DNA from 2 places in the Microbacterium sp. F01 genome. Region 1 is predicted to be linked to the other one. Evidence: predicted binding sites of a transcription regulator. Region 1 holds the regulator's gene; the other holds the start of a gene.
What was found. Region 1 encodes LexA, which represses DNA repair genes until DNA is damaged. Its sites were predicted from a motif close to TCGAACANNTGTTCGA; they were not measured.

Region 1 (6,216 bases):
ATGGTGCGCGAGACGACGAGTCGCTCACGCCCGGGCAGCAGCGTCAGCGCCGAGCGCTCGTCGTGCGGGGCGAACTCGAAGTACGCCTCGTCGACGATGACGATGCCTTCGCTGGCCTCGTACACCGCCTCGACGACGTCGAGTCCGAGCGGGGTTCCGGTCGGGTTGTTCGGCGAGCACAGGAAGATCACATCGGGCGAGGCATCCGAGATCTGGGATGCCGCGTCCTCCGCGTCGATCGTGTAGTCGGCCGATCGGGTACCCGAGATCCACTCCGCACCTGTGCCGCGCGTGAGCAACGGGTACATCGAGTACGTGGGGGTGAAGCCGAAGGTGGTGCGGCCGGGACCGGCGAACGCCTGCAGGATGTGCTGCAGCACTTCGTTCGATCCGTTCGCCGCCCAGATCTGATCACGTGTCAAGCCATGGCCGAGATAGTCGGCGAAGCCTTCCCGCAGTGCGGTGAACTCACGATCGGGATAGCGATTGACGTCGCGCAGGGCGAGAGCGATCGAGTCGAGGATGTCGTCGGCGACCTCGGCCGGAACCGGATGCGTGTTCTCGTTGACATTGAGGGCCACCGGAAGCGGTGCCTGCGGGGCGCCGTAGGGCTTCTGCCCCCGGAGATCGGCGCGTATGGGGAGGTCTTCGAGACGTGCACTCACCCATCCCATGGTAGGCCCGCCGGTCATCACCCCCTCGCCGCGTGACGTCGCGCGACGCACCCCGGGATCAGCGGTCGTATGCCGTCGGGATCGCGAGGCGCTGCCCCGCCTGCACGAGGACGGTGTCGAGCGCGTTCAGGCGCACCAGCTCGTCGACGACGTCGCGCGGGTCGCGGTCGGGCGCGACATCTTCGGCGATCGTCCACAGCGATTCGCCGGCAGAGACGGTGACCGTGGTGAACGACCCCGCGGGTGCGCCTACGTCGCGAGAGGCGAGTGCCGCGCCCCCGCCCAGCACCGCAACGCTCAGGGCGACGACCGCCGGAAGGGCGGCCAGCACGGCGAGCACGCGACGGCCGCGCAGCGTCAGCCGGAGACGCGTGGAGCGGCCGGTCACGGCACGAGTGGCGCGCTGGGCTGCCGCGCCGGCGGCGCGGGCCGGCGACGGGACGGACGTCGTGAAGTCGATCGCGGTCATGCTCGTCTCCTCCTGATGGGGAGAGATTCGCATTCTCCACTCGGTCGGGAGTGGAGAATGCGAACCTCTCTTCCGAAGCTATCTTCGAGTCTGTACGATGTCAATACCGGATTCCGACGTCGATCTCTCGAACGCGACACGCGGCGAGGTTGCCACCTCATCGCGTGGGATCCGGATACGGTTTCGATACGAGAACCCCACCACGGGCCTCCGACATTCGAAGAAACAGCGCTCGGAGGCCGAGCGCAGGACGGAGCCGGAAGATGAGCGACGCGGCCGGGCGAGAGAAGCCCCAGACCCGCCGGCGCAAGAGCCTGAGCGACAAGCAGCTCGCGATCCTCGAAGTGATCCAGCGCTCGATCGCCCGTCACGGCTATCCGCCCAGCATGCGCGAGATCGGCGATGCGGTCGGCCTCAAGTCGCTGTCGAGCGTCACGCACCAGCTCAACCAGCTCGAACTCAGCGGCTATCTGCGGCGCGACGCCGGCAAGACCCGCGCCATGGAGGTGCTCATCGACCTGCCCGGCACGGCCACCGAGAGCCCCGCCGACGCCGCGCCGTCGGTCGGCGACGCCGCGCTCGTGCCGCTGGTCGGCCGCATCGCCGCGGGCGTGCCCATCACCGCCGAGCAGCAGGTGGAGGAGATCTTCCCCCTCCCCCGCCAGCTGGTCGGCAAGGGCGACCTGTTCATGCTCAAGGTCTCGGGCGAGTCGATGATCGACGCGGCGATCTGCGACGGGGACTGGGTCGTGGTGCGGTCGCAGGCCACCGCCGACAACGGCGACATCGTCGCGGCGATGCTCGATGGCGAGGCGACCGTCAAGACGTTCCGCCAGCGCGACGGCCACACGTGGCTGCTCCCCCGCAACTCCGCGTTCGAGCCGATCCTCGGCGACGACGCCACCGTGCTCGGCAAGGTCGTCGCGGTGCTGCGCGCGGTCTGACCTCTTCCTGGAGCGCGTCCGCCCCGACATCGTCGAGCTTCGTTCAGGCACAGTTCGACACCACCCGGCGGGGTGGGTGGCGGTAGGTCACGACCAGGCGCTATAAGGGGGGAATGACCGACGTCACCGCCGCGGATGAGACCGCCGCGCTCCGCGCACGCCTCGACGCCCTCGAATCCGAGAACGCCCGGCTGCGTGCCGGATCGCCGCCACCGGCAGCTCCTTCAGAGAAGGCGCACGGCAACCGCTGGCGCGCGTTCCTGTCGGCCGTGTGCATCGTCATCGCGACGATCCTGGTGCCTGTCTCCATCGTCGCGGCGTGGGCCCGGGTCGAACTGGTCGACGAGACCCGGTTCGTGGAGACCTTCGCCCCGCTCGCCGAAGACCCGCAGGTGCAAGCGCTCGTTGCCGACCAGGTGACCACGGCGATCGAGGACTCTCTCGATCTCGAGGGTCTCACGAACGATCTGTTCGACGGCATCCAGCAGCTGGATCTGCCGCCGCGCGCTCTCGCCGCGCTCGATCTGCTCCGTGCACCCGCCGTCCAAGGTCTGCAGAACCTCGTCGACACCACCGTGACGCGCCTGGTGCAATCCGATGCGTTCGCCGATGTGTGGGAGACGGCGCTGCGCGCCAGCCACAAATCGTTGGCGGCCGTCGCAGCCGGCGGCACGTCCGGCGGAGCCGTCGTGATCAGCGACACCGGCGAAGTGGGCATCCAGCTCGGGCCGATCATCGAGGAGGTCAAGAAGCGCCTGGTCGAACGCGGCATCGGCTTCGCCGAATCCATCCCGGTCATCGACAAGACGATCGTCGTCGCGCAGAGCGACGCACTCACGGTGGTCGGCACCGTCTACAACCTCGCCGTCGCGGCCGGCTGGTGGACACCGATCATCGCACTCGTGCTCTTCCTCGCGGGCATCCTCATCGCACGGCGCCGATCCACCGCGGTCCTCGGCACGGGCGTGGGCATCGCCGTCGGTGCCGGGATCCTCGCGATCGCGCTCGGGATCGGCGGCTCGGTGCTCGCACTGAGCGCCCCGAACCTGGGTGTGCCGGCCGGGGCTCTCGCTTCGATGTACGAACAGATCACCCGCGCCATGCGCGACACTGCCGTGGTCCTGACGCTGCTGGGCGTCGTGATCGCCGTGATCGCGTGGATGTCGGGCCGCTGGCGCGGCGCCGCTGCGACCCGCGGCGCCGTCGCCTCGGTCAATGCCGGCGTGCGCGGCGCCGCACTGCGGCGCGGCATCGACACCGGCGCCTTCGGCTCGTGGCTGTATGCGCAGCGGATCCTCGTGCGAGTCGTGCTCGGCGCCCTCGCCATCGTCTGGCTCATGTTCCTTCGACCGCTGAGCGTCGGCGAGGTGTTCCTCGTCCTGATCGTGTGGCTCGTGGTGTGGTGGATCTGCGAGATCCTGCAGCGCCGCCCGGAAGAGGCTGCCGCCGTCGCTGCGGATCTGGCGGTCGACGTCGCCGAGGCCGACGCGGTCGTCGACGACGCCGACACCCTCGTGATCGACGCCGACGCGGCCGTCATCGAGGACGCGAACGACACCGAGGTCATCCCCGAGACGACGGATGCCTCGGCCGACGCGTCCGCGCCGGCCGAGGCATCCGCGAAGAAGCCCCGCGCTTAGCGGCCGATCTCCACACGCTCGCGCACGAGCCCGGTCGCCTCGACGAGGTTCTTCAGAGAGGCGACCGTCTCGTCGTACCCGCGGGTCTTGAGCCCGCAGTCGGGGTTGACCCAGACGCGGCGCAGCGCGAGCTCGGAGACCGTGCGATCGAGGAGGTCGGTGATCTCGTCGACCGACGGCACGCGCGGCGAGTGGATGTCGTAGACGCCCGGACCGATGCCGGCGGCGAAGCCCGACACCCGGATGTCGCCGATCACTTCGCCGCGGCTGCGGGCGGCCTCGATCGAGGTCACGTCGGCGTCGAGCGCCGCGATCGCGTCGATGACCACGTCGAACTCCGAGTAGCAGAGGTGCGTGTGCACCTGCGTCGCCGCCGCCGCGCCCGCCGTGGCGAGGCGGAACGAGCCGACCGACCACTCGAGGTAGGCCGGCTGATCGGCCGTCTTGAGCGGAAGCAGCTCCCGCAAAGCCGGCTCGTCGACCTGGATGACGCGGATACCCGCCTCCTCGAGGTCGGCGATCTCATCGCGCAGGGCCAGCGCCACCTGGTTGGCGGTCTCCCCCAGCGGCTGGTCGTCGCGGACGAACGACCACGCCAGGATCGTGACCGGCCCCGTCAGCATCCCCTTCATGGGCTTGTCGGTGAGCGACTGTGCGAACGTCGACCATGCGACCGTGATCGCCGCAGGGCGTGAGACGTCGCCCCACAGGATCGAGGGGCGTGTGGCCCGCGAGCCGTACGACTGCACCCAGCCGTTCTCGGTCACCGCGAAGCCGTCGAGGTTCTCGGCGAAGTACTGCACCATGTCGTTGCGCTCGGCCTCACCGTGCACCAGGACGTCGAGGCCGATCTCCTCCTGCAGCGTCACGACGCGCGCGATCTCGTCGCGCAGGAACCGCTCGTACTCGTCGACGCCGAGCTCGCCGCGGCCGTGACGGGCGCGGGCACGGCGGATGTCGCCCGTCTGCGGGAACGACCCGATCGTGGTGGTGGGCAGCACGGGGAGCCCGAGCTCCGCGTCCTGCGCGGCGACGCGGGTGTCGTAGTCGCCGCGCTCGAAGTCTCCGGCGCCCAGCACCGTCGCCCGCGCGCGCACCGCGCCGTCGCGGACGCCGGGTGCGCTGCGGCGGTCGGCGAGGGCGGCGGATGCTGCGGCCAGCGGCTCCGCGATGGCCCCGCGCCCGTCGACCAGACCCGTCGCGAGCGTCACCACCTGGGCGACCTTCTGGTCGGCGAACGCGAGCCACGACGCGAGTCGCGGGTCGAGCGCGGACTCGTCGGCCACGTCGTGGGGCACATGCTGGAGCGAGGTCGAGGTGCCCGCGCTGATCTCCGACGCCCCGAGCGCGTTGAGCGCCTGCAGTCGCTCCCACGCGGCGTCGAGATCGCCGCGCCAGACGTTGCGGCCGTCGACGACGCCGCCCACGAGCGTCTTACGGTCGAGGCCCGGCACGGCCTCGGGCACGGCACCGCGGGTCAGGTCGATGGCGACGGCCTCGATCGGAGCCGCGGCGAGCGCCGTCCAGGCCTCGCGCGACAGCTGTGCGTAACCCGCCGCGACGAGGATCGCGGGTCGATCGGCGCGGACCCCCAGCGTGGTGTAGGCACGAGCGGCAGCATCCGCCAATGCCGCCGCGTCTGAGGGCAGGCTCTCGCTCACGAGCGCGGGCTCGTCGAGCTGCACCCACTCGGCGCCCGCGGCCCGCAGGCCCGCGAGCAGCTCGGCGTAGACCGGCAGCAGATCGTCGAGACGCTGGACAGGGTCGAAGCCCTGGGGGGCAGCATCCGTCGCCTTCGCGAGAGCCAGAAGCGTCACCGGACCGACGATGACCGGGCGCACGGTGAAGCCGTCGGCTTTCGCCTCGGCCACCTGCCGTGCGAAGCGGTCGTCAGAGAGGGCGAAGACCGTCTCGGGGCCGATCTCGGGCACGAGGTAGTGGTAGTTCGTGTCGAACCACTTGGTCATCTCGAGAGGGGCGTCCTCGCCCGCGCCGCGGGCGGCGGTGAAGTACGCGTCCAGACCGATGCCGCCGTCGGCGTCGCGCAGCGCGGCGAACCGCTCGGGCAGCACGCCGACCGCGACAGCCGCGTCGTGCACCTGGTCATAGAACGAGAACGACTCCGGGATCGACGAGTCGTCGCGGCCGAGGCCGAGCTCGGCCAGGCGCTCGCGCGTCGCGCGGCGCAGGTCGGCAGCCGTCTGCTCGAGGGTCTCGGCGTCGGTCTTGCCGGACCAGTACTCCTCGACGGCGCGCTTGAGCTCGCGGCGGCGCCCGATGCGGGGATAACCCAGGATCGTGCCGTGCGGGAAGGTGGCGCGGGGTTCGGTCATCGTGCTCTCTCTTTCGCTTCGTTCTTCTCGGGGTGGGGGGTTCACGGGGTCGCCGAAGAGACCGTCGGGGCATCCGACGGATCGCGGCGTCCGGGCTCAGCGGACGGCGTCGGGCATCCGCGCGGCCGGGGCGAGCACCCCGGCTTCACGCAGCAC
Region 2 (6,216 bases), 750 kb from region 1:
CGTCCCACACGCTGTCGGTGAGGACGCAGTCGGCGCCTGCGGCGTAGCCGAGGGGGTCGGAGATGTCGGACTTCACGTTGCTCATGACGATCTCGTAGGCGCCGACCTCCTTGGTGGTCGCGCCGTACGACGAGGCCATGCTGAGGCCGTCCGACATGACGGACTGCGCCCACGCGCTGCGCGTGCAGTTGGTGAGCAGCATGTCGACCGCGTTGATGCGGGCGAACGTCACGCCGTACACCTCGCGCAGGCGCGCGGGCTCGGTGATGATGACCGAGCCCCAGCCGTCGCGCGGCGAGACGAGCACGTTCTTGCTCCACTGCGCGCTGCCGAGGCCCTGCAGCACGGCCTTCGACCCTGACGAGGCGCCGAGGCCGGGCAGGGTGCCGGGCCGCACCTTGATGTGCACGCCGGCGGCCGCCTGCGATGCGGTCACGGCGAGCAGCGCGGTGCGGATGGCCGCCCACGTGCAGGCGACCTCGACAGTCGTCACGGCGTCTTTGATCCACGGTGTGTGGGCGGGCCAGTGGGTGCCGTTGGGTCCGAACGAGCGCACGACGGCGGGGCGGGCGGTGCCGACGATGGCCGCTGGCGCGCCGGTGGGGGCGGCGGTCGCGGAGGCGGAGGCGGAGGGGGTGGATGCTGTGGCCGTGGGCCCGCCGGATGCTTGGGTCGGCGCGCACATGGCGGTGGCCGCGGCCGGTGCGGCGGCGGCGAGCAGTTTGACGAAGGATCGGCGGCTGAACGGGTTCGCGGTCATGGTGAGGGCCTTCCGTCGGAGGTGTGTACGGTGTAGACGCTTGCCGTACGGCGGGCGGGCCACGCGAACAGCAGGTCGAGGGCGGGGAGCACGCGCAGCAGGTGCACCATGACGACGCCGGCGCCGAGGCCGAAGGCGAAGCCGACGGCGAGGGCGATCCAGGCGTTGCCGGTGAGGGCGCCGAGGGCGACGCCGGCGCTCGCCGGCCACCAGTGCACGATGTAGTAGACGAGCGAGTCGCGTCCGACCGCGCGCAGGGGGCGCAGCATCCGTGCCGATCCGAACCGGCGTGCGATCACGATGGCGATGCCGATGCCGCCGGCGGCGAACGGGGCCGACAGGGCGGTGTACCGCAGGCCGACGCCCGCGGCCGCGGCGGCCACGGTGGCGAGCGCGAGTGCCGCGCAGCCCCAGACCACCCATCTGCGGGCGAGGGTGCGCTCGAGGGCTCCGACGTGCTGCGAGAACCACACGCCGATCATGAAGAAGACCAGCAGAAGGAAGAAGCGCCGCACGCCGAAGTCGGGCACGAGGGCGGCCGCGACGAGTGCGCCGCCGGCGATCCACAGCGGCGGGATTCGGGGTGTGACGAGCGCGACCATATAGAAGAGGAACAGGTCGTACAGGAACCACAGGTGCTCGACGGGGTCGTAGAGCGGCAGCAGGAGGTCCCACGGGGTGACGACGTGCGCGGTGACGCCGCCGACGACGCCTTCACGGATGCCGAACCCGTACAGCAGCGCGAGCGCGATGATCGACCACACGAGGTAGGGCCAGAGCACGCGCCGCACCTTGCCGGTGACGTAGGCGCGCGGTCCGCGGCGGAGCGATGCGGCGACGAGCAGGCCCGACAGGAACACCATGAGCGGCATGCGCACGGGGGAGAAGATCGTGTTGATCACCCACGCGACCTCGGGTGCGCCGAGCGGTGACGAGCTGGCGAACAGGATGGCGTGGTTGAACACCACGAGGATGATCGACGTCCCGCGGAGGACGTCCATCCACTCGATGCGCGACTTCTCGACCGCTGCCATCAGGTGCCTGTCGCTCAGGTTCTCCGACGCCGGCTCAACGCGATTCCGCCGATGATGGCGGCCGCAGCGGCGATGGTCGCGACGACGGTCCAGCCGACGGCGGCGCCCGTGGATGCAAGGGCGCCGTCGGCAGCGGCTGACGTGGGGGTCGCCGCTGCCGACGGCAAAGGCGTCGCCGAAGCCGAGGGCGTAGGGACCGTCGGGGTGGGAGTCGGCGTCGCCGTCTGGGTGGGTGTGGGAGTAGGGGTAGGTGTGGGAGTAGGGGTAGGGGTGGTGCCGCAGCCGATGACCGTGACGAGCGGGCTCGGGTAGGTGACGAGGCCGGTGGTCCACGACGGCTCGGCGTCGGATCGGGTGGCGTAGCCGTTGGCGATCGCCGACGTCTTGTGGAGGTCGGCGCAGGGGTGGCCTTCGACCGTCACTTCATAGGTGCGCGTTTCGCCCGGCTCATAGCGGCTCGGCCCGAAGGAGTACAGCCTGCCATCGGGGCCATTGACGCGTGCCGCGCCCCAGGCGGGAACCGATGACGCGTTGCGGGTGTACACCGAGATCTCTGCGACCTCGGGCGAGGTGAATTCGATGACGACTCGCGCCTCGCCGATGACGGCGCTGCTTGCGGCTGATGCCGCGTGGGCGGCGGCGAGCGCCCCTCCACCTAGTCCGAGGGTGAGCGCGGCCCCCAGGATTGTGACTCGTCTGCCTCTGTGCATGTGCTCCCCCAAGCCCAAAGAGAACGCCCGGGGCCGTTTCCCTTCCGGCTCCGGGCGGCAGTGCCCCATCTGGGTGCCACGCTACGGCGATCTCGCTGACGGGGGGTTACTGTCGCGTTTCGTCTCGGTTAAGCCCGGTGTTCAGGTGTTCCGGTGCCGTGGTGTCGCCGTAGTAGTAGCGCACGGACTTGCGCGAGTCGACGACGAGGAGCACGTAGAGCGCGACGGCTGCGGTGGCGGTGATGGCGGCGAGCGCGATGGCGACGGTGACGAGGACTCGGATCACGGTGGGGGTGGGGCTCCGGCGAGGACTGGCGAGGTGGGGGTGCGCGTCAAGCTTAGGCGTCTGGCCAATGGTTCCGCGGTGAAGTGAGGGTGTGCCGTGGGCGGGGGAAGGGGTTTACTCAGCGCAGGTCTGCGGGTGAGCCATGCCCGCGCGCGCAGGCGCCTTGCGCCTGATCGGCGTCGCGTCCATTAGGCGGCGAGGTCGAATCCGCGTCGTGCGCCTGACCGGCGTCGCGCCGCTCAGGCGACGAGGTCGAACCGTGCCCGGCCGCCGAGTCGTGGTGTGCGATCCGGGTCGTGCGCCTGACCGGCGTCCCGGCGCTCAGGCGACGAGGTCGAACCGTGCCCGGCCGCCGAGTCGGGGTGTGCGATCAGGGTCGACGTGCGCCGGCGGCAGGAACCACACCTTCGCGCGTGTTCCCTTCCCTTCGATCCGGATGTCCCAGCCGTTGTCGTGGATCCGGTGGTGGCAGGATTCGCAGAGCAGCACCCCGTTGTCGAGGTCGGTGGGCCCGGCGTCTCGCGCCCACCATCTGATGTGATGGGCCTTCGTGTAGGAGGGTGGGGCAGCGCATCCGGCGCAGCCGCCGTCGCGTTCGACGAGAGCGAGCCTCTGAGGTGTCGTGTAGAGGCGCTGGATGCGGCCCCAGTCGAGAATCTCGCTGTCTGCTCCGAGAACGCAGGAGATGATTCCGCCGCCGGCAGCCATGCGCCTGGCGGTTGCGACGGAGACCGGGGCGGCCATGCCGTCGATCGTCGCGTAGCCAGTGCCGGTGACGAGGTCTTCGTGGTCGATCCGCACCACGACCGTCGCGCCCCCGAGGGGGAGGTCCTTGTTCGCGCAGCCGAGGGCGTGCTCGGCGAGTCGGGCGAGGGCGTCGGCCTGCATCTGCGGAACGCTGCGGCGCGCAGCATCCGTTCCCGCCCGCGCAGCATCGCGCTCGGCGCGCAGTTCTGCCCCGACCATCGTCTCGAGCGCGAGCTTGACCGGAGCGCCGTGCTCGGGATCGAGCTTGCCGTTGATGACGAGCATGCCCCGGCGGTCTTCGTAGACATGCAGCGCCTGCTCGGCGCGCAGTTCTTCTTCGCGGGCTTCGACGCCGGCCGGGTCGAGCTGGGCTTCGGCGCGCGTGATGAGTCGGGCGAGCTGATCGGATGCGAGCCCGGGCGCCTTCTCGACGAGCAGCTGTTCCATCTGGTCGGTAGCCTCACGCCCCGCGCGCAGAGCGACCTTGTCGAGCATCGTGATGATCGCGCTCGCCGCAGCGGCGCCGATGCGGCCGGCTGCGAGCGCGGCGGCCACGTGCGGGTGCCGCGCCGGCGCCGCCTCACCGCTCAACGTCATGCGGGGTGCCGTGGCCTCCCCGACCTTCACGAGGCGTGCCGCCTCGCCGGCACTCGTTCCGCCGACGGTGGCGATCAGTGCGGTCGGATTGCGGAACCCCTGCTGCTTGGCGAGCCCATCAGGCCCGAGCTCGGGCCGCGACTGCCGCGCGATCTCGGCGGCGACGCGTGCTCGCGCCGCGTCGAGAAGTCGTTGGCTGTCGGCAAGCTGTTCGTTGAGACGGATGAGCGCCCCCGGCGCCAGCGCTTCGATCGCCGCCTCGGCCCACAGCACCCGCGCGGAGTCGACCGCCGCGGCGAGGGGAGCGAGGTGGTCCGTCATGGGTCCACGATACCGCAGTTGCCTCGGATAGTCGAGCAAATATTCGAAGGATGCCCCAAAAAATCCAGCAATGATCAAAAGTTTGAGAACGCAGTTTCCGTTCACACACTCGCACAAAGATACGAGCAAGTGTGTCGTGTCGGATTCTGCTCCCGCATGCCTGCCTCTTACCGGGGACTCCATCCGCGTGGTACACCTGTGCCAGGCGATGAGCGATGCTCTGGGGAACGTCGATGCTCGCTCGATGCCGCTGCGTGTCGGGCGTGTGAGCCCGGGTGGGCGCGTGGATGCGTTGGGGTTGCGTTCGGTGGAGGCATCGATGGTGGCTGCAGCTTGGCCGAATCCGCTGGAGGACGGCTCGATCGGCCCGTGGAACGGGCCCGCGAGTCCCGTTGTGGTGGGGTATGTCCGCCGGCTCTTCGTGCCGTTCGCAATCGTGATCACCGTCGCCGCACTGGTCGCGCTGCTCGAGGTGGATCGCCTGCTGGGCTCGATGGCGGTCAACGGTGAGACCGCGACGATGTCGGACGCGATCGGGTTCGGGGCCCTCGACGGCGCGCGGGTCTGGGCGGTCTGGCAGCAGTGGGCGGAGGCGGCTGCGGCGCCGTCGGCGGTCGGCGATCTCGTGCGGCTGTACAACACGGTGGACGCCGGCTTCGCGGCGGGGTATCTCGCCCTCTTCGCCGTGATCGCCTGGCGCTCGGCGATAGCGGTCGGAGGGCTCGCGCTGACGCTCCTCGCAGAGATCGGCGAGGGAATCGTGACGACGATGTCGGGGTACGACCTGACGAACACCACGACTCAGGCGCTGGTGCCATGGTTCGCCTACGCGAAGTGGGGCGGTCTCGCCCTCGCGGTCGTCGGCATCTTCGCGGTCCCTGTGGCACGCCGCGCCCTTGGTCAGCGGTGTCGGCGGCTGCTGGCGGCGGTGAACGTGCACGCGCTCGCCGTCATCTACCTGCTGGCTCTCGCCGGCCTCGCGCTGGTCTCGCGATCGGGGATCGCCGACCAGTTGCCCGATGTGCAGCGAAGCTGGGCCGGCGAGGGCGGCATCGTCTGGGCTCCCATGCTGGGGGCATCGTTCGCGCTGCTGGCCTCCAGCCTCGTCGTCGGGGTGTTCGGTCGTCGTCGGTCCGAAGTCGCCTACTGGACCGACGCGTTCCGCGCTGCGCGCGAGTCGGCGACCGTCGCCTGGTGGATCGCCCTGCCGTACGGCGTGCTGTGGATCGGGATCCTCGCGAGCGCAGCGTCCGGCATCGGCGACCACCCGGTCCCGGTCCTGTTCGTGGCGCTGTTCGCCGTGGCGGCGACCGCGACGGTCGGTCTGCTCGCGGATCGTGCGTGGCGCGCGACGACCGCTTGGCAAGCGTGGAGGCTGTGGCTCCTCGTCGCCGCCTTCATCGCGGTGACGGTCGTCATCTATCTGCTGACCGGCGCCCTCGCGCACACCCACGCCGGGCCCCTGCTGCTCCTCGCCGTGATCGCGGTCGTGGTGATCGTCGCGTCGGCTCTGCTCGATCGAGGCGCCGCAACCGACGGCGACCCCGCAAAGCCTCCGCTCCCCGATCCCTGCGCAGAGACCCCGCAAGCCGCCGACGCCCGCGATCTCCGCCGCCGGACTATCTGGCTCACCGGCGATGCCGTCGCGCTCCTTCTCGCCGCGCTCGCTCCGCTGGGTCTCGTGCGCTCGTTCACCGCTCCGGTCGTCGCCGAGTGGGCGGGCCTGATCACCACGACAGATCACAGCGCGAGCGCGGCGAC

Region 2: the regulator LexA is predicted to act here: its motif matches at 4,487-4,502, upstream of ACVN90_RS03390 (HNH endonuclease signature motif containing protein).

The regions. Positions count from the first base shown of each region.
Region 1 is NZ_CM149592.1:1,520,241-1,526,456, reverse strand. It holds gene ACVN90_RS06750 (histidinol-phosphate transaminase) at 1-674, opposite strand, end outside; gene ACVN90_RS06745 (LysM peptidoglycan-binding domain-containing protein) at 733-1,143, opposite strand; gene lexA (transcriptional repressor LexA) at 1,407-2,087, shown strand; gene ACVN90_RS06735 (hypothetical protein) at 2,201-3,727, shown strand; gene metE (5-methyltetrahydropteroyltriglutamate--homocysteine S-methyltransferase) at 3,724-6,060, opposite strand; gene ACVN90_RS06725 (methylenetetrahydrofolate reductase) at 6,157-6,216, opposite strand, start outside.
Region 2 is NZ_CM149592.1:768,748-774,963, forward strand. It holds gene ACVN90_RS03370 (hypothetical protein) at 1-760, opposite strand, end outside; gene ACVN90_RS03375 (acyltransferase family protein) at 757-1,794, opposite strand; gene ACVN90_RS03380 (hypothetical protein) at 1,809-2,504, opposite strand; gene ACVN90_RS03385 (hypothetical protein) at 2,611-2,790, opposite strand; gene ACVN90_RS03390 (HNH endonuclease signature motif containing protein) at 3,112-4,455, opposite strand; gene ACVN90_RS03395 (hypothetical protein) at 4,775-6,216, shown strand, end outside.